3 regions of the Pseudomonas viridiflava genome follow, and region 2 is predicted to be linked to each of the others. Evidence: riboswitches for the same ligand, from Rfam matches in the RefSeq annotation. Region 2 holds a riboswitch; each other region holds the start of a gene.
What was found. Region 2 has a riboswitch for cobalamin ahead of CFBP1590_RS15080 (CbtB domain-containing protein). Riboswitches for the same ligand answer to the same signal wherever they lie in the genome.

Region 1 (7,784 bases), 1.7 Mb from region 2:
CTTGCCGGTGGCGGCGGTGATCATGGTGCTGGTGCGCCACGTTCATGATGTCTACAAGGACTCGCAGATCTACGCCGGGGCCGAAGACCCTGATCTGTAGGCCCTCCCAGCCGCTGATCAAGCGACCCTTTCACGGACGCAGGCCAGGTCCGTGAAAGGGTCGCAGATACCTCAAACGCCTCATTGCTTTACACAGCCTGTCGCAACCCTTTGATTTTGCTTGGGGTCTGTCGCATTGTGCGACCAGCGTCACGGGTATAAACTTTGCGCACTTTACACAGAGGCCCTTGGCGGTTCGCATGAACCGTTCGTCAGCATGAAACCGATTCAGCTGCCCCTGAGTGTGCGTCTGCGTGATGACGCCACTTTCGTCAATTACTATCCAGGCGCCAATGCCGCTGCACTCGGCTATGTCGAGCGGCTGTGCGAAGCCGACGCCGGTTGGACGGAAAGCCTCATCTATCTGTGGGGCAAGGACGGGGTAGGGCGTACGCATCTGTTGCAGGCGGCCTGCCTGCGCTTCGAGCAGATGGGTGAACCTGCGGTCTATCTGCCCTTGGCCGAAGTCATTGATGAAGGTATCGAACTGTTCGACCATCTCGAACAGTACGAGCTGGTGTGTCTGGACGACCTGCAGGCCGTGGTTGGCAAGCCGGAGTGGGAAGAAGCCCTGTTTCATCTGTTCAACCGTCTGCGTGACAGCGGACGGCGGCTGCTGATTGCGGCGTCCAAGTCGCCCCGCGAACTGCCGGTCAAGCTGCCGGACCTCAAATCCCGTCTGACCATGGCGCTGGTGTTCCAGATGCGCGGCCTGTCTGATGAGGACAAACTGCGCGCCCTGCAACTGCGTGCTTCGCGACGCGGTCTGCACCTCACCGACGAAGTCGGGCATTTCATCCTCACTCGCGGCACCCGCAGCATGAGTGCGTTGTTCGAATTGCTGGAGCGCCTCGATCAGGCGTCCCTGCAGGAGAAGCGCAAGCTGACCATTCCCTTCCTTAAAGAGACGCTGGGGTGGTAGACGACGCGCTGATCTTGCAAACGGCGGCTGCACTGCGCCACGCCAGACGAATTCTGATCATTACCGGTGCCGGACTGTCTGCGGATTCGGGATTGCCGACTTACCGAGGTATAGGCGGACTCTATAACGGCCGAACCGATGACGGCCTGCCGATTGAGGTCGCGTTGTCCGGTCCGATGCTGCGACGTGATCCCGAACTGTGCTGGAAATACATCGCTCAACTGGGCAAGGCCTGTCTGGGCGGGCAGCCCAATTCTGCGCATTACGCGATCGCTCAGTTGCAGCGCATCAAGCCCGAGTGCTGGGTGCTGACCCAGAATGTCGATGGTTATCATAGCGCTGCAGGCAGTCCGCCTGAGCGCCTGATCGAGATTCACGGTCAGATGGCGCCGCTGTTCTGTCAGTCCTGTGGCGCAGAAGATCCCCAGCTGAGTGAGCATCTGCAGCGACCGATGCCACCTTTGTGCTCAATCTGTAGTGGCGTTCTGCGACCGTCCGTCGTTCTTTTTCAGGAAATGCTCCCGGAACAGGCCCTGGAAACACTGTATGAACAACTGGCTATAGGCTATGACGCGGTGCTGACCATCGGCACCACCGCAAGCTTCCCCTATATTCATGAGCCGGTGATCAGGACCAGAGTTTCCGGGGGTTTTACGGCAGAAATCAATCCTGAGGCGACCGATCACAGCGCGCAAATGGACGTGTTTTTGAAGTGCCGGGCGGCACATGTCATGGAAAAACTCATAAGTCACATTTAGTTCGATTGAATTTGCAAATGACTTGGATAGAAGGCATAGTCTCGCCTTCTTAACAGTTCAGCCACGGTCGTGCCCATGCTAGTTGTTCGCTTCGCACCCCTCGTGCCCCTCGCACTCGTCACATTCCTGTTCGGTTGCTCGGCCAATATGCCGGTTTCTCAGCAAGAACAGGCTCAGCAAGCGCCTCGTTATCAGAACACCGTCACCGCCCAGTCCGCTGCCCGCCGCGCCGATGCCGCCGCCCTGCAGGACGAGATGGCCACTGAAGACGAACTGGCCCAGTTTGCTGACAACCAATCCTACAAACTGCCGGTTCTGGCCGACAGCATCCTTGAACGTGGCAAGGCCCTGATCGGTACGCGTTACCAGTTCGGCGGCACTTCGACCCGTTCGGGTTTCGATTGCAGCGGCTTCATCGGTTTCCTGTTCCGCGAAGAGGCTGGCATGAACCTGCCGCGCTCGACGCGTGAAATGATCAACGTCGATGCGCCTCTGGTCTCGCGCAACAACCTCAAGCCGGGTGATCTGCTGTTCTTCAGCACACGCGGCCGTGGTCGCGTCAGCCACGCAGCGATCTACGCCGGTAACGATCAGTTCATCCACTCCAGCAGCCGCCGCAGCGGTGGTGTACGCATCGACAGCCTCGATGACGCTTACTGGAGCAAGACCTTTATCGAAGCCAAGCGTCCTCTGGCAATGGCACCCGGTGCCGTAGCCGTGAAGACGCCAGCAGTTGCCACGCAGACAACGGCGATGACATCGACTACAGTCAAGACCGCAGTAAAACGCCGTAAGTAAATGAAATATGGAAAACGCAGACAGGCCGATGGCCTGTTTTCGTTTTTGAGCTTCTCGGCAGCGTAAGCCGCATCCGGATCAGGTTGTTGTGGTTATGTCGATTGCTTTGCGCCTGATGGTTATCTCTATTGCCGCGTTGCTTGGCGCCTGCGCCAGCGCACCGCCGCCTCCCCAGCCCCGGATCGTTCAGCGTCCGGTGGTAACTGCTCCCCCCCAGATTCTTTCCCAGGCCGCCGAAGATGTGCTGTTTCGCGCATTGGGGCTGGTCGGCACGCCCTATCGTTGGGGTGGCAACACGCCGGATTCGGGTTTCGATTGCAGTGGCCTGATCGGCTATGTGTACCGCGACGCTGCGGGGATTTCCCTGCCGCGCTCCACGCGTGACATGGTGGTGATGGGCGCGCCGAATGTGCGCCGTGAACAGCTGCAGTCAGGGGATCTGGTGTTCTTCGCCACCTCGGGCGGCTCGCAGGTTTCCCATGCAGGGATCTACGTCGGCGAAGGCCGCTTCGTACATGCCCCAGCGACCGGCGGCACGGTCAAACTCGACAGCCTCGACAAGCCGTATTGGCAGAAAGCCTACCTCAACGCCAAGCGCGTGATTCAGCCGTCGGACCTGGCACAGAATCGTCCTTGATCGCTGATGCCGCAAGCTTCTGCCGCTGTTGTGCAGATAACAGCGGATTGTGGGAAAAGCCACGTTCATTCAGTAAGTGGTGATCGTTCCTACGCTCTGCGTGGGAATGCCTCCCAGGACGCTCCGCGTCCGCTCTCGAATGTGGCGCAGATGTGTGCCCAAGCTCCAGCGTTTTCGACGTCATGCGCTCGACTCACTGAGTCCGCAGTCTGTGCCATTTGTGACGCAGAGCGTCACGGGCGGCATGCCCACGCGGAGCGATGGGCACGATCAGTGTGCTTGAGACCATGATCGTTCCTACGCTCTGCGTGGGAATGCCTCCCAGGACGCTCCGCGTCCGCTCTCGAATGTGGCGCAGATGTGTGCCCAAGCTCCAGCGTTTTCGACGTCATGCGCTCGGCTCACTGAGTCCGCAGTCTGTGCCATTTGTGACGCAGAGCGTCACGGGCGGCATGCCCACGCGGAGCGATGGGCACGATCAGTGTGCTTGAGACCATGATCGTTCCCATGCTCTGCGTGGGAATGCCTCTCAGGACGCTCCGCGTCCGGCTCTGAGCGTCACTGCATTATTGAGCCGCCTTCGCCGACGTCACGCGCCAGATCTTGTTGCCCACATCATCCGCCACCAGCAATCCGCCGCGATGGTCATTGACCACGCCTACCGGACGGCCCATGGCCTTTTCGTCGCTGTTGAGGAAGCCGGTCAGCACGTCGACAGGCGCGCCGTTGGGTTTGCCGCCGCTGAAGGGCACGAACACCACCTTATAACCACTGTGCGGTTTGCGGTTCCACGAACCATGCTGGCCGATGAACAGGCCTTCGTTGAACGGCGCTGCCAGCGTCTTGCCGTCGGCGAAGACCAGCCCCAGTGATGCTGTGTGCGGGCCGACCGCATAATCGGGGGCGATGGCCTTGGCGACCAGTGCCGGGTTCTGCGGTTTGACGCGCTCGTCCACGTGCTGGCCGTAGTAACTGTAAGGCCAGCCATAGAAGCCGCCGTCCTGCACCGAGGTCACGTAATCGGGCACCAGATCGCTGCCGATCTCGTCACGCTCGTTGACGGCTGTCCACAGTTTTCCAGTGGTTGGCTCCCAATCCATCCCGTTGGGGTTGCGCAGCCCCGAGGCGAAGATGCGGTGATTGCCGGTGGCAGCGTCCACTTCCCAGATCGCCGCACGGCCTTCCTCCTTGTCCATGCCGTTCTCGGCCACGTTACTGTTGGAGCCGACCGTCACGTACAGCTTGCTGCCGTCCTTGCTGGCGATGACGTTCTTGGTCCAGTGGTGATTCAGCGTGCCGCCCGGCAGGTCGACCACTTTGGTCGGCTGGGCGCTGATCGAGGTCTGGCCGTTTTCATACGGGAAACTGATCAGGCGGTCGGTGTCGGCCACGTACAGCTTGTTGCCCACCAGCGTCATGCCGAACGGCGAATTGAGGTTCTGCAGAAAGACGCTGCGGGTTTCGGCCACGCCGTCGTTGTTCGTGTCGCGCAGCAGGGTAATGCGGTTGGCGCTCGGTACGCCCGCACCGGCGCGGCCCATGACCTTCTCCATGACCCAGCCACGGATGCCTTTGCCGTCATCCGGCTTGGCCGGTGAGTTGGTTTCCGCGACCAGTACGTCGCCGTTGGGCAGCACGTACAGCCAGCGCGGGTGATCCAGATGTTCAGCGAAGGCGCCAACCTGGATGCCTGGCGCGGCCACCGGTTTTGCGTCCTTTTCCCAGCCGATGGCCGGGGCGATGTTGACCGTCGGAATCAGCGTCTTGTTCGGCTCCGGCAGTTTTGGAGAAGGCCCTGTTCCATCCGAGACCTGCAAGGTCGAAGACTCGCCGCACGCCGCGAGGCCGCCTGCGAGCAGAAGCAGTACAGCGTACTGTGGTCTGATTTTGAACATCGTGAATCTCCATCGACAAAGGCTTGGTCCAGTAAGGGATAGAGACACCCTGACCGCCGAGGTTCAATTGCGAGCCACCATCCGGCGGCGTCATGCAAGTGAATGGCCTTTATGCCCTGTGTACTGCGGTGTCGATTGACGCTCCACCCCCAACCCTCTACCCTTCGCGGTTTGTTTCAGGTGCTCTGCAATCCTCCCGATTGGCAGGGTGAAACAGGGAAGCCGGTGAGGGTCTGACGATCCGATTCCGGCGCTGCCCCCGCAACGGTAAATGAGTCAAGGCTGTGCATCGTGCCACTGCGTTTCGACGCGGGAAGGCGTGCAGCCCGGATGACCCGCTCATGAGCCCGGAGACCGGCCTGAAATACTCAATTGCATCACGGAGGGTGATGCTCTGTGCAGGGCGTTGCCGTGCTGTTCAGTGCTGTCCTTCCGTCTGCTTTCGCGACCCCCCGAGCGGAGAGCCGAGATGAACGAATCCCCCGAACGCGACGAACGCCATCTGGCGCGCATGCAGCGCAAGAAAGCCGTGATGGACGAACGTATCGCCAGCTCGCCCAATGAATGCGGCCTGTTGCTGGTGTTGTCCGGCAATGGCAAGGGCAAGAGCAGCTCGGCGTTCGGCATGCTTGCGCGGGCCATGGGCCATGGCATGCAGTGCGGCGTGGTGCAGTTCATCAAGGGGCGCAACAGCACAGGCGAGGAAATGTTTTTCCGCCGCTTCCCCGAGCAGGTGCGCTATCACGTGATGGGCGAGGGCTTCACTTGGGAAACCCAGGATCGTCAGCGCGATATCGCGGCCGCCGAGGCTGCCTGGGCCGTGAGTCTGGAAATGCTGCGCGACCCGGCTATCGGTCTGGTGGTGCTCGACGAACTGAACATCGCTCTCAAGCACGGCTATCTGGACCTTGAGCAGGTTTTGACCGATCTGCAGGCCCGTCCGCCCATGCAGCATGTGGTGGTGACCGGCCGTGGCGCAAAACCCGAATTGATCGACCTCGCGGATACCGTCTCGGATATCGGCGTGGTCAAACATGCATTCCAGTCCGGCATCCGGGCGCAGAAAGGTATCGAACTGTGAGCCATTCCGTTATGAGCATCCGGTCATGAGAAGCCCCAGGGATTGCCCGGCAGTACTGATCGCTGCACCGGCCTCCGGTCAGGGCAAGACCACCGTCACCGCAGCACTGGCACGCCTGCACCGTAATCAGGGGCGCAAGGTACGGGTCTTCAAGTGTGGCCCGGACTTTCTCGATCCGATGATTCTCGAGCGGGCGAGCGGGGCGCCGGTGTTTCAGCTGGACCTGTGGATGGTCGGCGCCGACGAGAGCCGTCGCCTTCTGTGGGAAGCCGCCGAAGACGCGGACCTGATCCTGATCGAAGGCGTGATGGGCTTGTTCGACGGCACGCCGTCCAGTGCTGATCTGGCGCGCCACTTCGGCGTACCGGTCCTCGGCGTGATTGACGGCACGGCGATGGCCCAGACCTTCGGTGCTCTGGCGCTGGGGCTGGCGCGCTATCAGCCTGACCTGCCGTTTGCCGGCGTGCTGGCCAACCGCGTGGGCACCGTGCGTCATGCGCAGTTGCTGGAAAACAGCCTGACCGAAGGCCTGCGCTGGTATGGCGCGCTGTCTCGTGAAACCGGCTTCGAACTGCCCAGTCGCCATTTGGGGCTGGTGCAGGCCGACGAACTCAACGACCTGGACCTGCGTCTGGACATGGCCGCTGCGGCCCTGGCCACCACCTGCGAGGTGGCCTTGCCGCCTGCGGTCACGTTCACTGCGCCAGAACCGGTTCATGTCGAGCGCTGGCTGGACGGGGTGCGGATTGCCGTGGCTCGCGATGGAGCGTTTGCGTTCACCTACGGCGCGAGTCTCGATCTGCTGCGCAACATGGGCGCGGAACTGAGCTTCTTCTCACCGATCCGCGACAGCCATCTGCCTGAAGCAGACAGCCTGTACTTGCCCGGCGGCTATCCCGAGTTGCATCACGTCGAACTGTCTGCCAACACCACGATGCTGGCCGACATCCGCGCGCACCATGCGGCCGGCAAACCCACGCTGGCCGAATGCGGCGGCATGCTGTATCTGCTGGAAGCCCTGACCGATGTTGAAGGCGTGCGCGCTGAACTGGTTGGCCTGCTGGCGGGCGAAGCGGCCATGCAGAAACGGCTGGCGGCGCTGGCGTTGCAGGCGGTCGAGATGCCGGAAGGCGAGTTGCGCGGTCACACCTATCACCATTCGCTGACCACCACCGAACTGCAGCCGATTGGCCGAGGCGTCAGCCCCAACGGCGGGCGCGGGGCGGAAGCGGTTTATCGCGAGGGTCGCCTGACTGCTTCCTACATCCATTTCTATTTTCCGTCCTGTCCCCAGGCGATTGCGGCCCTGTTCAAGCCATGACCGAACATGCGTTCAATGATGAAGAGCGGGCAGCGGTGTACCGCGCCATTGCCGAGCGCCGCGACATGCGGCACTTCGTCGGTGGCAGCGTGGCGCCCGAACTGCTCGCCCGTTTGCTGGAGGCTGCACACCAGGCACCCAGCGTTGGCCTGATGCAGCCCTGGCGGTTCATTCGGATCAGCGACCCGGCGCTGCGCGTCAGGATGCAGGCGCAGGTCGAAGAAGAGCGGGTCCGCACGGCCGAGGCACTGGGCGAGCGGACCGACGAGTTCA
Region 2 (7,784 bases):
GTCGTTTCAGTGACGCCGGATCCACGCCTGACTATTTCCATGCCGTTGCCAGCGCCCGCTGTTCGCCGAGCTCTGCCGCTAAGGTCTGAACAGATGGGCATGACCTGCCCGATATAATGATGAATCGCTGAACGTATCGTTTGCCAGCACGCGTCCTACCAGTATCAACGCGGTGCGCCGGAACCCCTTGGCCTGCACCTTTTCTTCGATGTCCGCCAGCGTGCCCTGTACCCAGTCCTGATCCGGCCAGCTTGCGCGATGCACCACGGCAATCGGGCAGTCCGCGCCGTAATGCGGTATGAGCTCTTCGATGATCCGGTGCAGATTGTTGACCCCCAGATGAATCGCCATCGTGGCCCGATGCTGAGCAAGGCTTGCCAATTCTTCGCCGGGCGGCATTGAGGTCTTGTCGGCGTAGCGGGTCAGAATCACGCTTTGCGAGATGTCCGGCAGGGTCAGCTCTGTGCCGAGCAACGCCGCACAAGCCGCCGTTGCCGTAACGCCTGGGATGATTTCAAAGGGAATGCCCAACTCGCGCAAATGACGGATCTGCTCGCCGATGGCGCCATACAGGCTTGGATCACCCGAATGCACGCGTGCCACGTCCTGGCCTTGCGCATGAGCGGTCTTGATCAGGTCGATGATCTGTTCCAGGTGCAGTTCGGCGCTATTGACCACCTGCACGGCCTGATTGCCCTCCAGCACCGCGACGGGCACCAGCGAGCCTGCGTAGATGATGACCGGGCAGCTGCGAATCAGGCGCTGGCCCTTGACGGTGATCAGCTCCGGGTCGCCGGGGCCTGCACCGATGAAAAAAACGGTCAAGGGAATCTCCTGAAATGAGTCATTGCCGGGATTATCCGCCGGTTGCGGGGCTGGTTGCCAAGGCAAATGTGGCGTGGGTGCTTTTCTGGCGTTCGATCACCAGTCCGGCAGTGCCATCACCCAATTGCGCCGCAAGGGCCAGCGCCGAACCTTCGGCGACGCCGTGACAGCCGGTGTGTTGCAGCACATTCGCCGAGCGATGGGTGAGGTGAAGATCCCAGTACACCAATTGCGCCGCGTTGAAGAACACCAGTGGCACGGCCAGTTGCCGCGCCAGCGCCAGCAGGCCGGGCTCTTCGCTTTTCAGGTCGATGGAGGCCAGCGCGGTGATGTCGCTCATGTCGAGTCCATGCGCATCGAGGTGGCGCTCCAGCAGTTCATGCAACTGCAGGGCAGAGCAACCGCGCCGACACCCCAGGCCCGCGACAATGACTGAAGCGGGCAGGGCGTTCGTCTGCTCAGGCCGGGTACGGTTCGGCATGCTGCAGATCGGCGTTGTTGCGGCGGAACAGCCAGGCGCTGATCAGGCCCAATGCTACCCAGAACACGGCATTGGTCAGCAGCGAAGCGATGATGAACTGCGATTCAAGTGCTTCAGGCGCGAGACTTTCATGAACCAGCGGCTGCGGTGCGCCAATCACATGAGGCGCAACCAGAATGGCAACGCCCAGCACTTTGAGCAGCAGGTTCTGACCGAAGATCAGCAGCGCGAGGCCAGCAGCGGTAGAGGCCGCGGTGCCAATCCACCAGAACTGACGCTGACCGAGTTCGGCCGCTGCGGTGCCCGGCAGTTCCGGTGGCAGGCCCAGGGTCGGAGCCAGCACGAAGACGGCGAAACCGGCCAGTCCCCATCCGGCGCCCTGAAGCGGGCTGCCCGGTGCGCGCAAGGTGTAAAGCCCGGCTAGCATCAGCGCAAAACCAACCGCGACCACCAGATTGCCACCGGTAGTAGACAGCACGCGCTGCCAGCCGTTTTCCGGTTCCCAGGCGGCTTCGTCATGTTCGTGACTGTGCTCGGCCGCAACGCCGCCAGCCTGTTCATGCACATGTTCGGCGGGTGCGTTTTCGTAGGTCTCGGCCTGTTGGATCAACGGGACGACCCATAAGCTTTGCAACAGGGTCAGCAGCAGCGCTGCGAGCAGGCCGGTGAAGCCTGCGGTGGAGGCGATTCGCTTGAACATTGTGTTGTCCTCAATGACAAGGGAAGGCGGCGCTGTGGCGGGTGTCGTGTGCCGCGTTGTGCACGGCGGCGATGTGCGAGAACCCGGCAAAGTACACCAGGCACGCGCCCAGCAGAGCGGCACTGATGGCGGCGGTGAGACGTTGCGTGCGGGTGGAGCTGGCTGCGGCCGAATGGCTGCTGCTGATGGTCGTCATGGCGTTCCCTCTGGAGACGTTGGGCGAAAGCGGGCCATGCGCACAGATACCCGCTGACGAACGTCAGAGGTTTCAATGGCGCCCGCCCACCGCGGGTGTGTCATTTACAAACGTAGCGGGCCGGTCTCCGGGCTCGCGAGGGGACGTGACAGCACTGTCCGTCCTTCAAAGTCACCTTCCCATGCCTGAGCACAGTGGATCTGACTTCCTCTCGCTTACCGTTGCGGGGGCAGCACCGGACTTGCTCAGCGATCTGAGCGCACCGGTTTCCCGTTTCACCCCGTGAGGGGCACCCGTAACAAGGTGCACAGGAGACCACGCGTGGCGGGGGATCGTCAATCTCAGCGATTGACCTGCCAGCGGTCACTGCGTAGCCTTGCCGGTTCGAGGTTCTTCGCTTGCAGCCCAGTGCGCAAGCGCAGCTAAGACGGGAATGCGGTCAATGCCGCAGCTGCCCCCGCAACTGTAAACGGTCATGTTCATCGCACAGCCACTGCCCAGGCGGGAAGGCGCGATGAGCGCGCGTTGGCAAGGCCCGAAAGCCTGCAATGCGCTGCCGTAAGCCAGGAGACCTGCCTCGAACCGGGCCAAGGCCTGCGAATTCTCACTACAACCGGGCGGGGTGATCCGGTGGCGATCTGATCCGCGTGCGTCGCACGTGGCTCTCGTCCTGTTTGCCCGCCGCATTGCCACAAGGGCATCTGATGAAAACACTGGCCAAGCTTCCCGTCACCATCGTCACCGGCTTCCTGGGCTCGGGCAAGACCACCCTGTTGCGGCACATGCTCGATAACGCCGAAGGGCGTCGCATTGCCGTGATCGTCAACGAATTCGGCGAGCTGGGTATCGACGGCGAAATCCTCAAGCAGTGCACCATCGGTTGTACCGAAGAGGAAGCCAACGGTCGTGTCTACGAGCTGGCCAACGGCTGCCTTTGCTGTACCGTTCAGGAAGAATTCTTCCCGGTGATGCGCGAGCTGGTTGCCCGTCGCGGCGATCTGGATCACATCCTGATCGAAACCAGCGGTCTGGCACTGCCAAAGCCCTTGGTTCAAGCCTTCCAGTGGCCGGAAATCCGCAACGCCTGCACGGTCGACGCGGTCATTACTGTCGTCGACAGCCCGGCAGTACTGGCGGGTACTTTTGCGGCCTTCCCGGATCAGGTCGATGCCCAGCGCAAGCTGGACCCGAACCTGGACCACGAGTCGCCGCTGCATGAGCTGTTCGCCGATCAACTGGCCAGTGCCGATCTGGTGATCCTCAACAAGGCCGACATGATCGACGCTGACGGTCTGGCCAGGGTTCGCGCCGAAGTCGCCGAAGAGTTGCCGCCTGCCGTCAAGGTGATCGAGGCCAGCAGTGGCCGTCTGCCGATCAGCGTCTTGCTGGGTGTCGGTGCCGAATCCGAAGTCCACATCGACGGTCGCAAGACGCACCATGACCATCACGACGGTGAAGACGATGATCACGATCACGACGCCTTCGATTCGATCTCCATCAAGCTGCCACAGGCCGATGAAGCAGTATTGCTCAAGGCGCTGACCCAACTGGTCGTGCAGCACGGCATCCTGCGGGTCAAAGGCTTCGCGGCGATTCCCGGCAAGCCGATGCGCCTGCTGATCCAGGGCGTGGGCACACGTTTCGACAAGCATTTCGACCGTGCCTGGCGCACCGACGAAGAGCGCCTGACCAATCTGGTGCTGATCGGCCAGGAACTGGACGCCGCCGCGCTGGAAGCTCAACTCAACGCTGCGATCGCAGGCTGACCCATGCACCTGCTGAGAACCCAGCCCGGCGGTTTTGTACCCGACGACAGCATCGCTGACCTGGGGCAGACCCCGGCCGATCTGGTGATTCTCTGCAGCGGCGATTCGAGCCTCGCGCTGCTCGCCGAAGCGGCCCGGCAGTTGCCGGAGGACTACCCCAGCCTGCGTCTGGCCAACCCGATGCAGGTGCAGAATCACGCGTCGGTCGACCTGTACGTCGACGACGTGCTGCGCTACGCCAAGGTCATCCTGCTGTCGTTGCATGGCGGCATCGGCTACTGGCGCTACGGCGTCGAGCGGTTGATGGAGCTGGCCGCGCAGGGCGTCACGGTGATTATGGTGCCGGGGTGTGACCGGCATGATCCGGAGCTGATCGACCTGAGCACCGTTGCAGCAACCGACTGCAACCGCCTTTGGCAGTTCCTGCGTCAGGGCGGTCTGCAGAATGCGCTGGATCTTTATAGCTGCATCGCCAGCACGTGGCTGGCGCGCGATTATTCATGGGCCGAACCCCAGCCGCTGCCACGCACCGCTATTTATCATCCGAAGCGGGCAACTGCCGGATTGGCTGACTGGCGGGCTGACTGGCGCAACGATCAGCCTGTTGCAGCGCTGCTGTTCTATCGTTCGCACCTGCAGGCCGCCAACACCGGGTTCATCGACGAGTTCTGCGAGCGACTGCAGGCGCAGGGCCTCAACCCTTTGCCGATCGCCGTCGCCAGCCTAAAGGAGGCTGGCTGCTTCACGCAGGTAGAAGACTGGCTGGATGAGGCCGGCGTCGAGCTGATCCTCAACACCACCGGCTTTGCCCAGTCGAGCCCGGAAGCGCCGCATTTGCGACCGTTTCGGCGCGATGTTCCGGTGATCCAGGCCATTTGTGCGCAAGACAACGAGCCTGCCTGGAGTGCCAGCGCACAAGGCCTGGGTGCCCGCGATCTGGCAATGCACATCGCCTTGCCGGAACTGGACGGACGCATCATCAGTCGCCCCATCAGTTTCAAGGACCTGGCATGGCGCAGCGAGCGCAGTCAGTCCGATGTGGTCTGCTATCGGGCGCATCCCGAGCGCATGGACTTCGTTGCCCAACTGGCACGACGCTGGATTCTGCTGGCGCGCCTGCCCAACGCCGACAAGCGTGTGGCGCTGATTCTCGCCAACTACCCGACCCGCGATGGCCGAATCGGCAACGGCGTCGGGCTGGACACGCCCGCCGCCGCGCTGAATATCCTGCGCGCCATGCAGGCCGAGGGCTATCCGCTGGCCGGGCTGCCTGACAGCGGCACCGAACTCATTCATCAATTGCTCGGCGGCGTGACCAACGATCTGGACAGCATCGACCAGCGTCCATGTCAGCAGAGCATGGCGCTGGATGAGTACCTCGAAGCCTTCAATGCTTTGCCGCAGGCCAACCGTGACGCGGTGAACGCCCGCTGGGGCGCGCCGGATGCCGATCCCATGTTTCGCAGTGGCCGGATGATGATCGCAGGCCTGCGCTTTGGTCTGACCTTCGTCGGCATCCAGCCGGCCCGTGGCTATCAGGTCGATCCGAGTGCGGTCTATCACGACCCGGATCTGGTGCCGCCGCATGGCTACCTCGCGTTCTACTTCTGGCTGCGCAAGGCCTACGGCGCACACGCAGTGGTGCACGTCGGCAAGCACGGCAATCTGGAGTGGCTGCCCGGCAAGGGCGTCGGCCTGTCCGAGAATTGCTGGCCGGATGCTGTGCTGGGCCCGATGCCGAACATCTATCCGTTCATCGTCAACGATCCGGGCGAGGGTGCACAGGCCAAGCGTCGTACGCAGGCCGTGATTATCGACCATTTGATGCCGCCGCTGACCCGCGCCGAAACCTATGGCCCGTTGCGCAATCTGGAGCTGCTGGCGGACGAGTATTACGAAGCGCAGCTGCTTGATCCTCGCCGCGCCCGCGAGCTGCAGCGTGACATTCTGAATCTGGTTCGCGAAACGCAGATCGACCGTGAGCTGGCGCTGGACGAGACGACCGACAGCGACGCCGACGCAGCAATCTGGCTGCCGCGTCTGGACACCTATCTCTGTGATTTGAAGGAGTCGCAGATCCGCGATGGCCTGCATATCTTTGGTCAGTCACCTGAAGGACGTTTACGCACCGACACGCTGCTGGCCCTGTTGCGTATTCCCCGTGGCGATGGCCGTGGTGCTCAGTCGAGTCTGTTGCGGGCCTTGAGCAAGGCATTCGATCTGGGCTTCGACCCACTGGACTGCGAACTTGCCGAACCCTGGCAAGGGCCGCGTCCGACCGGGTTGCTGGGCTTGAGCACTGACCCGTGGCGCACGGCTGGCGACGCGCGTGAGCGCCTTGAGCTTTACGCAGCTGCCCTTATCGGGCGCATCTGCGACGGTCAGGACGTGACGGATTTGCCGGAGCATGCCGACCTGGCACTGATCCTCGACAGCCTGCGGGAAGTGGTCGCCCCACGCCTCGATGCCTGTGGCCCCGGAGAAATGCAGGGCATGCTGGATGCACTGAGCGGCCGCTTCGTGCCTGCCGGGCCCAGCGGTGCACCCAGTCGCGGGCGGCTGGATGTATTGCCGACCGGGCGCAATTTCTTCAGCGTCGACGTGCGTAACCTGCCGACCACCACGGCGTGGCGCATCGGTTTTCAGTCGGCCAACCTGCTGTTGGAGCGTCATCTTCAGGATCACGGCGATCACTTGCGGCAGCTGGGTCTTTCGGTCTGGGGTACGGCGACCATGCGCACTGGCGGCGACGACATTGCGCAAGCCATGGCGCTGATGGGCGTGCGTCCGGTCTGGGCAACGGGTAGCCAGCGTGTCGATGATTTCGAGATTCTGCCGATCAGTCTGCTGGATCGTCCGCGCGTGGACGTGACGCTGAGGGTTTCGGGGTTCTTCCGCGATGCCTTCGCCAACCTGATTCGTCTGTTCGACGCTGCCGTGCAGGCTGTTGCGGCGCTGGACGAGCCGGATGATCTGAACCCGATTGCCGCCCGGGTACGTGAAGAACGAGCGAGTTTCATCGCTGAAGGTCTGAGCGAGGACGAAGCGGCACGTCAGGCTGGGTGGCGGATCTTCGGTGCCAAGCCCGGCGCTTATGGCGCGGGCGTTCAGGGCGCCATCGATGGGCGCTTGTGGCAAAGCCGCGAGGATCTGGCCGAGGTTTATCTGAATTGGGGCGGTTATGCCTATGGCGGCTCCGACGAGGGTACGCCCGCCCGGCAGCGCTTCGCTCAGCGCCTGTCTCAGGTGCAGGCGGTGGTACAGAATCAGGACAACCGCGAGCACGATCTGCTCGATTCCAACGATTACTACCAGTTCCAGGGTGGCATGCTGGCCGCCGCCGAAACCCTCAGCGGCGTGAAAACGGCCAGTTATCACGGCGATCACAGCCAACCGGACCTGCCGAAGATCCGTACGTTGAAGGAAGAGCTGAACCGCGTGATCCGTTCGCGGGCGGCCAATCCGAAGTGGATCGACGGCGTCAAACGTCACGGCTATAAAGGCGCGTTCGAAATGGCCGCGACGGTGGACTTCCTGTTCGCTTTCGATGCGACGACCGAGCTGATCGATGATCACCAGTACGCACTGTTGGCCGATGCCTACCTGCTTGATCCGTCGACTCGTGAATTCATTGAACAGCACAACCCCGATGCCCTGCGCGACATGACCGAGCGCATGCTTGAAGCGCAGCAACGTGGCCTCTGGCAGGAACCGGGCGATTATCAGCAAGCCCTGGAAGACCTGCTGCTGGATATAGAAGAGAAGTGATGACCTTGTCTGACTCAAGCCTTGCCAATACGCCACATTTTCCACTGG
Region 3 (7,784 bases), 870 kb from region 2:
GTGATCGAAGACATCGCCAGGGTGTTCCCGGCCACGCTGGAACTGGCCACCCTGGCCATCCTGTTCGGCGTGCTGATCGGCCTGCCACTGGGTGTTTACGCCGCGACGCATCAGGGCCGCGCCGGTGATCACGTCGCGCGGGTCATTACCCTGTTCGGTTACTCAACACCGATCTTCTGGCTCGGCATGATGGCCTTTCTGGTGTTCTACGCCTGGTTGGGATGGGCAGGCGGCGTGGGACGCATCGGCCTGGCCTACGACGGCCTGATCGAAACCCGCACCGGCCTGCTGCTGATCGATACCGCCCTGTCCGGCGATTGGGAGGCGTTTCGCAGTGCGCTGCGCCACATCCTGCTGCCCGCAGTGATTCTGAGCTTCAACTCGGTGGCCTACATCAGTCGCATGACCCGCAGCTTCATGCTGGAACAGCTGTCGCAGGAATACATCATCACCGCCCGGGTAAAAGGCCTGTCGCAACGACGCATTGTCTGGGGCCACGCGTTCCGCAACATTCGTGTGCAGTTGCTGACCATCGTCGCCCTCGCCTACGGCGGCCTGCTGGAAGGCGCGGTGCTGATCGAAACCGTCTTCGCCTGGCCCGGCTTCGGCCAGTACCTGACCAGCAGCCTGTTGCTGGGCGACATGAATGCAGTGATGGCCTGCGTGTTGTTGATCGGCCTGATCTTCGTGGTCCTGAACCAGATCAGTGACGCCCTCTACAAAGTCTTCGACCCGAGAACCCGCTGATGACGACTTCCATGACAAGCAGCGCCAAATCGACGTTTCAGGCCCCGACTTCAAGCCTTGCGGCCTTCGCCACCAGCAGCGCAAAACTGATGCGTTTCCTGCTGCGCAATCCGATGACTCTGGCGGGACTGATCGTGATCAGCACGCTGATGATCGTCGCCCTGTTCGCCCCCTGGATCGCGACGCACGATCCGCTCGCTCAGGACCTGTCCGCCGCCTTGCGCAGCCCTGGCGCGCAGAACTGGTTCGGTACCGATGAGTACGGCCGCGATGTGTTCAGCCGTCTGGTGTACGGCTCGCGCATCACGCTGTACATCGTGATGCTGGTCACCGTGATCGTCGGCCCCATCGGCCTGCTGATCGGCACGGTGTCGGGTTATTTCGGCGGCTGGGTCGACAGCCTGTTCATGCGCATCACCGACATCTTCATCTCGTTCCCGAGCCTGGTGCTGGCGCTGGCCTTCATCGCGGCACTGGGTCCAGGTCTGGAACATGCGGTGATTGCCATCGCCCTCACCGCCTGGCCGCCCATCGCTCGTCTGGCGCGGGCCGAAACCCTGTCGCTGCGCAACGCCGATTTCGTGGTCGCCGTGAAGCTGCAAGGCGCCTCGTCGGTACGGGTCATCGGCCGTCACATCATTCCGATGTGTCTGTCCTCGGTGATCATCCGCCTGACCATGAACATGGCCAGCATCATCCTTACCGCAGCAGCACTGGGTTTTCTCGGGCTGGGCGCCCAGGCGCCGCTACCGGAATGGGGCGCAATGATCTCCAGCGGCCGCCGCTACATGCTGGAAAGCTGGTGGCTGGTGGCAGCGCCCGGCGCGACCATCATGCTGGTCAGCCTGGCGTTCAACCTGCTCGGCGACGGCCTGCGCGACGTACTCGATCCACGCAGCGAATGACAATAACAAGGACGATAACCATGTCTCAGATAAAGCTTGCGGTAGAAGATTTGCGGGTCGAGTTCCACAACGCCGGCAAGACCACGGCGGCGGTTCGCGACGTGTCGTTCACGCTGGGCCGTGAAAAGCTGGCGATTGTCGGCGAGTCCGGCTCGGGCAAGTCCACGGTCGGGCGCAGCCTGTTGCGCCTGCACCCGGCCAGCGCACGAATCACGGCCAAAACCCTGCGCTTCGGTGACGTCAATCTGCTCGAATGCAGTGAAAAACAGATCCAGGGCATTCGCGGACGACGCATGTCGATGATCATGCAGGACCCGAAATACTCGCTCAATCCGGTGATCAAGGTCGGCGAGCAGATTGCCGAGGCCTATCTGGCGCACCACAGGGTATCGCGCAAGGAAGCCCGCGAACGCACGCTGGACATGCTCGCCAAGGTGCACATCCGCGAACCGGCGCGGGTCTACGAGTTGTATCCGCACGAGGTGTCAGGCGGTATGGGACAACGGATCATGATCGCGATGATGGTCATCACCGATCCACAGGTGATCATCGCCGACGAACCGACCTCGGCGCTGGACGTTTCGGTACGCCGCCAGGTCCTCAATGTGCTCGAAGAGCTGGTCAGCGAGCGGGATCTGGGGCTGATCTTCATCAGCCACGACCTGAACATGGTGCGACATTTCTGTGACCGCGTGCTGGTGATGTATGCCGGACGCGTCGTGGAATCACTCAAGGCCGATGAGCTGGATCAGGCCTGCCATCCCTACACACAGGGCCTGCTGGCCGCACTGCCCAGTCTTGATCGCCCCCGCGCCAGCCTGCCGGTATTGCAGCGCGATCCCCTCTGGCTCACTCACTGAGAACGCTCCCATGGCAATGATTGAAGTCAATTCACTGAACCTGAGCTTCGGCACGGGCACTGCTTTGAATCAGGTGCTGCGCGACGTCAACCTGCAGGTCGAGCAGGGTCAGTCGTTCGGACTGGTCGGCGAGTCGGGGTCGGGCAAGACCACTGTGCTGCGCTGTCTGGCCGGGCAGTATCACCACTGGACAGGTGCCTTGAGCGTCGCGGGTCAGCAGGTCGGTCGCAAGCTCGACGCCAGCCACTACCGCACCGTGCAGATGGTGTTCCAGGACCCCTACGCCTCGTTACACCCGCGTCACACCATTGACGCGGCCCTCAAGGAACCGCTGAGCATCCACAAGATCGACCAGCGTGACCGACGCGTCTGCGACGTGCTGAACCGCGTCGGCCTCAACGAGAGTTTCCGCTTTCGTTATCCGCATCAACTGTCCGGTGGCCAGCGTCAGCGAGTCGCGATTGCCAGAGCGCTGATTCTGGAGCCGCGCGTATTGTTGCTGGATGAACCCACTTCGGCGCTCGACGTCTCGGTGCAGGCTGAAATCCTCAACCTGCTGGCGGACCTTCGTCAGCAGCAGGGCCTGACCTACCTGATGGTGACGCACGACCTGGGCGTGGTCGCGCACCTGTGCGACCGGGTTGCCGTCATGCAACTGGGTCAGGTCGTGGAGACGCTCGACAGCAGCCAGTTGAGCAACGATCAGGCGCAGCACGACTACTCACGACTGCTGATCCAGGCCAGTCGCGACATGGACGTACGCCCGAGCGGATGACCGCTGCAGGTCTCCTGCACACCACCGAACCCTGCTGACAGCGTGATCCCTGGCCGAATCGGCCATCGGGTCCGGCTGCCTGCGATTTGCCTCAAACACCTTTTTTCTCACTCGAACAAGAATAAAAAAATGAAAAAATCATTCGCTTTGCTCTCCCTGGCCGCCCTGTTCCCAAGCGCATGGACCCATGCCGACAGCGCCTACATCAACTATCGCCACCAATACGCAGAAAGCACCCGCATGCACGCCGACCGGGTCAAGTTCGGCACGCGGCTGGACAGCGGCTGGGGCTTTGAAGGTGAACTGAAGTACAAAACGGCGGGTGATCGCCAGGACGTCGCGTTCGACAACACCGTCGGCAACGGCCACGAACTGACGGTGAGTTATCAGCACAAGCTCAATGACAAATGGCTGCTGACCCCTTCCCTCGCACTGGAGAGCATCGAGCGCTCCACGGCCTACAAGATGGGGCTGAAGGTCGGCTACAAGGTCACCGATCAACTCACGCTTTCCGGTCGCTACCGGTATGACTCGATCAAGCTGGACCGCGACAGGGTCAACCGCGACATGCCGGACAATGAAATGAACGATCAGTCCGTCAACCGCTACGACGTCTGGGTCAACTACGCGACCAAAGGCCCCTGGTCATACGAGTACCAGTTCACCTACTTCGACGCCGACTACATCCGCTACGACAACGACAAGACCGACTACGAACAGAATGCGGCCTTCAAGTACAAATGGGACAAGAACTGGGTGCCGTTTTTCGAAGTCGGCGACATCAAGGTCAACTCCGAGGACGACAAGCGCCAGCTGAGATTGCGGGTGGGCGTGCAGTACAACTTTCTTTGAGGGCTGGCCGAGCACTGCCGCAGGTCGCCAGGACGCGGAGCGTCCCAAGAGGCATTCCCACGCTGGAGCGTGAGGAACGATCAGCGTAAGGCTGACAAAGTTGATCGTGCCGATGCTCCGCGTCGGCATGCACACCGGGACGCTCTGCGTCCCTTCGATGTCAGTCGCTGTACAGGGCCTGTGTCCTGCGCAGGCGCATGCGGCTGCCGTTGAGGTGCAGGTACATGGCCGAACGTGCGGCGTCGACGTTGCCTTCGGCGATGGCGTTGTAGATCTGCCGGTGTTCGGCATTGATGCCAGCCAGATAGGCATTTCGGTCGCTCTGGCCGGTGTAGGCCGAGTTCATGCGGGTGCGGGGAATCAGCTTGGTGCCGAGGTGTTTCATGATATCGATCAGGTAGGCATTGCCCGACGCCTTGGCAATCTTGAGGTGAAACTGAAAGTCGGCGTTGATGGTCGTTCCGGACTTCTGCGGCCCTTCCAGCAGCGCGTCGAAGGCCCGCTTGAGCTCCAGCAATGCTTCAGGACTGCGTCGTTGCGCCGCCAGACCTGCCGCTTCGACTTCAAGACTCAGACGAAACTCAAGCAGGTTCAGTACATCCGCCACCGTGACAATGGTGGCAGGCCCGACGGAAAACCCTTCCGGCGGTGGCATATCGAGCACGAAGGTCCCGACCCCATGACGCGTTTCCACCAGCCCCGCCGCCTGCATCCGCGACAACGCATCGCGCACCACCGTGCGGCTGACGCCCTCGGCCTCCATGATATTGAGTTCGGAAGGCAGCTTCTCGCCACGCTGAAGCACACCGTCACGCATGCGCTGGGCAAAGCGGTCAACCAGGGTTTCAGCCAGGCGGCGATGATTCTTTTGCGAGGAAAGCGCGTTGTCCGACATTGCAGCCTCATGTCTATCGAATACCCGAGTATAGGCTGCGATCCCCGCACAAAACACGCCCTGAGTGAGGTTATACTCAGCGCCCCGACACGGACCTGATCACCCGCCATGGAACCTACCGCATCCCCGAAAGGCCGCCGTTCCAGCCTGACCCAGCAATTGGTCGCCGAATTCGCCCGCAAAATTCGCGAAGGCGAGATCCAGAGCGGCGAAAAGCTGCCCACCGAACAGGTGATCATTCGTGAAACCGGGGTCAGTCGTACCGTTGTCCGTGAAGCCATGTCGCGCCTGCAGGCCGAAGGACTGGTCGAGACCCGGCATGGCATCGGCACCTTCGTGGTCGACGCCTCCGAGGCCAGGGCCGATCAATCGGACGAGTTGTCCATCGGCACACCTGGCGACGCCGTGGCGATCATTGAACTGCGATTGAGTCTGGAGCCCGAAGCCGCTGCGCTGGCTGCACAACGTCGCACGCCCGAGCAATTGAGCGCCATTCGTCAGGCGCTCGACGAACTGCACCGCTGCGTACGGACCGGCCAGGACACCCTGCAGGCCGATTACGAATTCCATCGCCGCATTTCCCTGTGCACCGCCAACAGTTTCTTCACCGATGTAATGAACCAGCTGGGCAGCAGCATTCTGCCGCGCACACGCGGCGGTTTCGGCAACGTCACGTCGTTGCAGATGGAAGACGATCCTCATATTCAGCAGCGCGAGCAGGAACAGATCTTCGACGCTCTGGCCCATCAGGATCGCGACGCCGCCCGCGCAGCCATGCGTCTGCACCTGATCAACAGCCTGCAACGCCTGCGTGCAAAGCCATAGCGAGCCCATCCCTTATCGTTTACCATGCCGCCCGTCGGTTTCCGAGAGGAACTAACAGGGAATTCGCCCGCCTCGCGCCACGAGCCGAAACGAAACTGCCCCCGCAACTGTAGGCATCGAGCCAGCTCCACCACTGCCACTGGGTGATCCCCGGGAAGGCCGGAGTCAGGCGATGACGTGCCAGTCAGGAGACCTGCCGACCTGAATCAATCACTAACCGGCGGGGTGTCCGGGAAGGACATCCTTGCGCCTGGCCTTAGTGCGCCGAGTGCTGCCGTTTCCGGCAGGCAGGGATGTGTTTTCCTGTTGTGCGTGCGCCCTGACACACGTTCGAATCGAGGTCGCATTCCATGTCACTGCCCCGCCTTGCCGCACTCGCTGCCAGCCTGACCCTTTCAAGCCTTGCGTTCGCCGCACCGACCCACTATCCGCTGACCCTTGAAAACTGCGGTTACTCGCTGACGTTCGAGCATGCACCGACCAAAGCAGTGACCATCGGCCAGTCGGGCACGGAGATGCTTTACGAGCTTGGCCTGGGGGACAGACTGGTCGGCACCTCCCTGTGGTTCAACGATGTATTGCCGCGCTTCAAAGAGCAGAACGACAACGTCGAGCGCCTGGCCAACAACGAACCCAGTTTTGAGGCAGTGATCGGCAAACGTCCCGAACTGGTTGCCGTGCAGCTGGAATGGATGGTCGGCAAGCAAGGCGCAGTCGGCACGCGGGAGCAGTTCCATGAACTGAAAATCCCGACCTACCTCATGCCGTCCGACTGCGAAGGCAAGGACAATCTGGTTGGCGCCGACGGCACGCGCCTCGAGGCATTTCGCATCGAGACCATCTACAAGAGCATCGAGCAACTGGCGCGAATCTTTGACGTGCAGGATCGCGGCGACAAACTGGTCGCCGATCTCAAGGCCCGTCTGAGCGCCGCAGTGGCCAACGTCAAACAGAACCACGACAAAGACGTATCAGCTGTGTTCTGGTTCTCAAGCTCCGACCTGAAAGCCGACCCTTTCGTCGCGGGTCGCAAGGGTATTCCGGACTTCATGCTCAATAATCTGGGGATGCGCAACATCGTCCAGTCCGACGAAGAGTGGCCCACTGTTGGCTGGGAAACCATCGCCAAGGCCAACCCGAGCATCCTGGTGATCGCCCGCATGGACCGTCGTCGCTTCCCGGCCGACGATTACCGCAAGAAAATCGAATTCCTCAAATCTGACCCGGTGACCCGCAACATGGACGCTGTGAAGCATGACCGCATCGTGATCATCGACGCCGAAGGCATGCAGGCCAGCCTGCGCCTGTTCACGGGCATCGAAGAGCTGTCTGCCGCCGCCAACCACTTCAACGCCACTCCATGAGATTGCCCGTCGCGCTCGGCCATGTGATCTGGGTCTCGGCAGTGCTGGTGCTGGCGATCATCGTCGGCGCTGCCATTGGCGAAACCTCGATCAGCCTGCAGGTGGTGTTTCAGGTGCTGGCCAATAAACTGTGGGCGGCGGGCTACGCGCTGGACCCCATCGATGAAGGCATCGTCTGGAACTACCGGCTGACCCGCGCCATCGTCGCCGCTGCCTGCGGTTCCGGGCTGGCCATTTGCGGCGTGGTGCTGCAGTCGCTGTTGCGCAACCCGCTGGCCGATCCTTATCTGCTGGGCATCTCAGCAGGCGCCTCGACCGGCGCAGTCATGGTCGCGATTCTGGGTTTCGGTGCCGGGGTCATTTCCATGTCGGCAGGCGCTTTTGTCGGTGCGCTGGTGGCGTTCTCTCTGGTCGCCCTGCTCGCCCACTCATCGCGAGGCAACACGGCCGCCGGGCAGATCATTCTGGCGGGCATTGCCGGCTCGCAACTGTTCAACGCGCTGACCTCGTTCCTGATCACCAAGTCGGCCAGCTCCGAACAGGCGCGCGGCATCATGTTCT

Region 1: another riboswitch for cobalamin. It lies ahead of cobO (cob(I)yrinic acid a,c-diamide adenosyltransferase); the one in region 2 lies ahead of CFBP1590_RS15080 (CbtB domain-containing protein).
Region 3: another riboswitch for cobalamin. It lies ahead of CFBP1590_RS11510 (ABC transporter substrate-binding protein); the one in region 2 lies ahead of CFBP1590_RS15080 (CbtB domain-containing protein).

Annotation. Positions count from the first base shown of each region.
Region 1 covers NZ_LT855380.1:1,612,223-1,620,006, forward strand. Annotated here, with positions in the region: gene CFBP1590_RS07630 (AI-2E family transporter) at 1-100, shown strand, start outside; gene hda (DnaA regulatory inactivator Hda) at 317-1,021, shown strand; gene CFBP1590_RS07640 (NAD-dependent deacylase) at 1,015-1,779, shown strand; gene CFBP1590_RS07645 (C40 family peptidase) at 1,855-2,577, shown strand; gene CFBP1590_RS07650 (C40 family peptidase) at 2,672-3,214, shown strand; gene CFBP1590_RS07655 (PQQ-dependent sugar dehydrogenase) at 3,781-5,109, opposite strand; cobalamin riboswitch at 5,271-5,486, shown strand; gene cobO (cob(I)yrinic acid a,c-diamide adenosyltransferase) at 5,579-6,190, shown strand; gene CFBP1590_RS07665 (cobyrinic acid a,c-diamide synthase CobB) at 6,216-7,511, shown strand; gene bluB (5,6-dimethylbenzimidazole synthase) at 7,508-7,784, shown strand, end outside.
Region 2 covers NZ_LT855380.1:3,359,553-3,367,336, reverse strand. Annotated here, with positions in the region: gene CFBP1590_RS15100 (hypothetical protein) at 1-89, shown strand, start outside; gene cobM (precorrin-4 C(11)-methyltransferase) at 79-825, opposite strand; gene CFBP1590_RS15090 (cobalamin biosynthesis protein) at 857-1,306, opposite strand; gene CFBP1590_RS15085 (CbtA family protein) at 1,284-2,006, opposite strand; gene CFBP1590_RS15080 (CbtB domain-containing protein) at 2,017-2,202, opposite strand; cobalamin riboswitch at 2,304-2,514, opposite strand; cobalamin riboswitch at 2,573-2,796, shown strand; gene cobW (cobalamin biosynthesis protein CobW) at 2,907-3,968, shown strand; gene cobN (cobaltochelatase subunit CobN) at 3,972-7,736, shown strand; gene CFBP1590_RS15065 (magnesium chelatase ATPase subunit I) at 7,736-7,784, shown strand, end outside.
Region 3 covers NZ_LT855380.1:2,485,942-2,493,725, reverse strand. Annotated here, with positions in the region: gene CFBP1590_RS11545 (ABC transporter permease) at 1-747, shown strand, start outside; gene CFBP1590_RS11540 (ABC transporter permease) at 747-1,652, shown strand; gene CFBP1590_RS11535 (ABC transporter ATP-binding protein) at 1,673-2,512, shown strand; gene CFBP1590_RS11530 (ABC transporter ATP-binding protein) at 2,523-3,287, shown strand; gene CFBP1590_RS11525 (oligogalacturonate-specific porin KdgM family protein) at 3,417-4,139, shown strand; gene CFBP1590_RS11520 (FadR/GntR family transcriptional regulator) at 4,300-5,034, opposite strand; gene CFBP1590_RS11515 (FadR/GntR family transcriptional regulator) at 5,143-5,859, shown strand; cobalamin riboswitch at 5,878-6,074, shown strand; gene CFBP1590_RS11510 (ABC transporter substrate-binding protein) at 6,210-7,223, shown strand; gene CFBP1590_RS11505 (FecCD family ABC transporter permease) at 7,220-7,784, shown strand, end outside.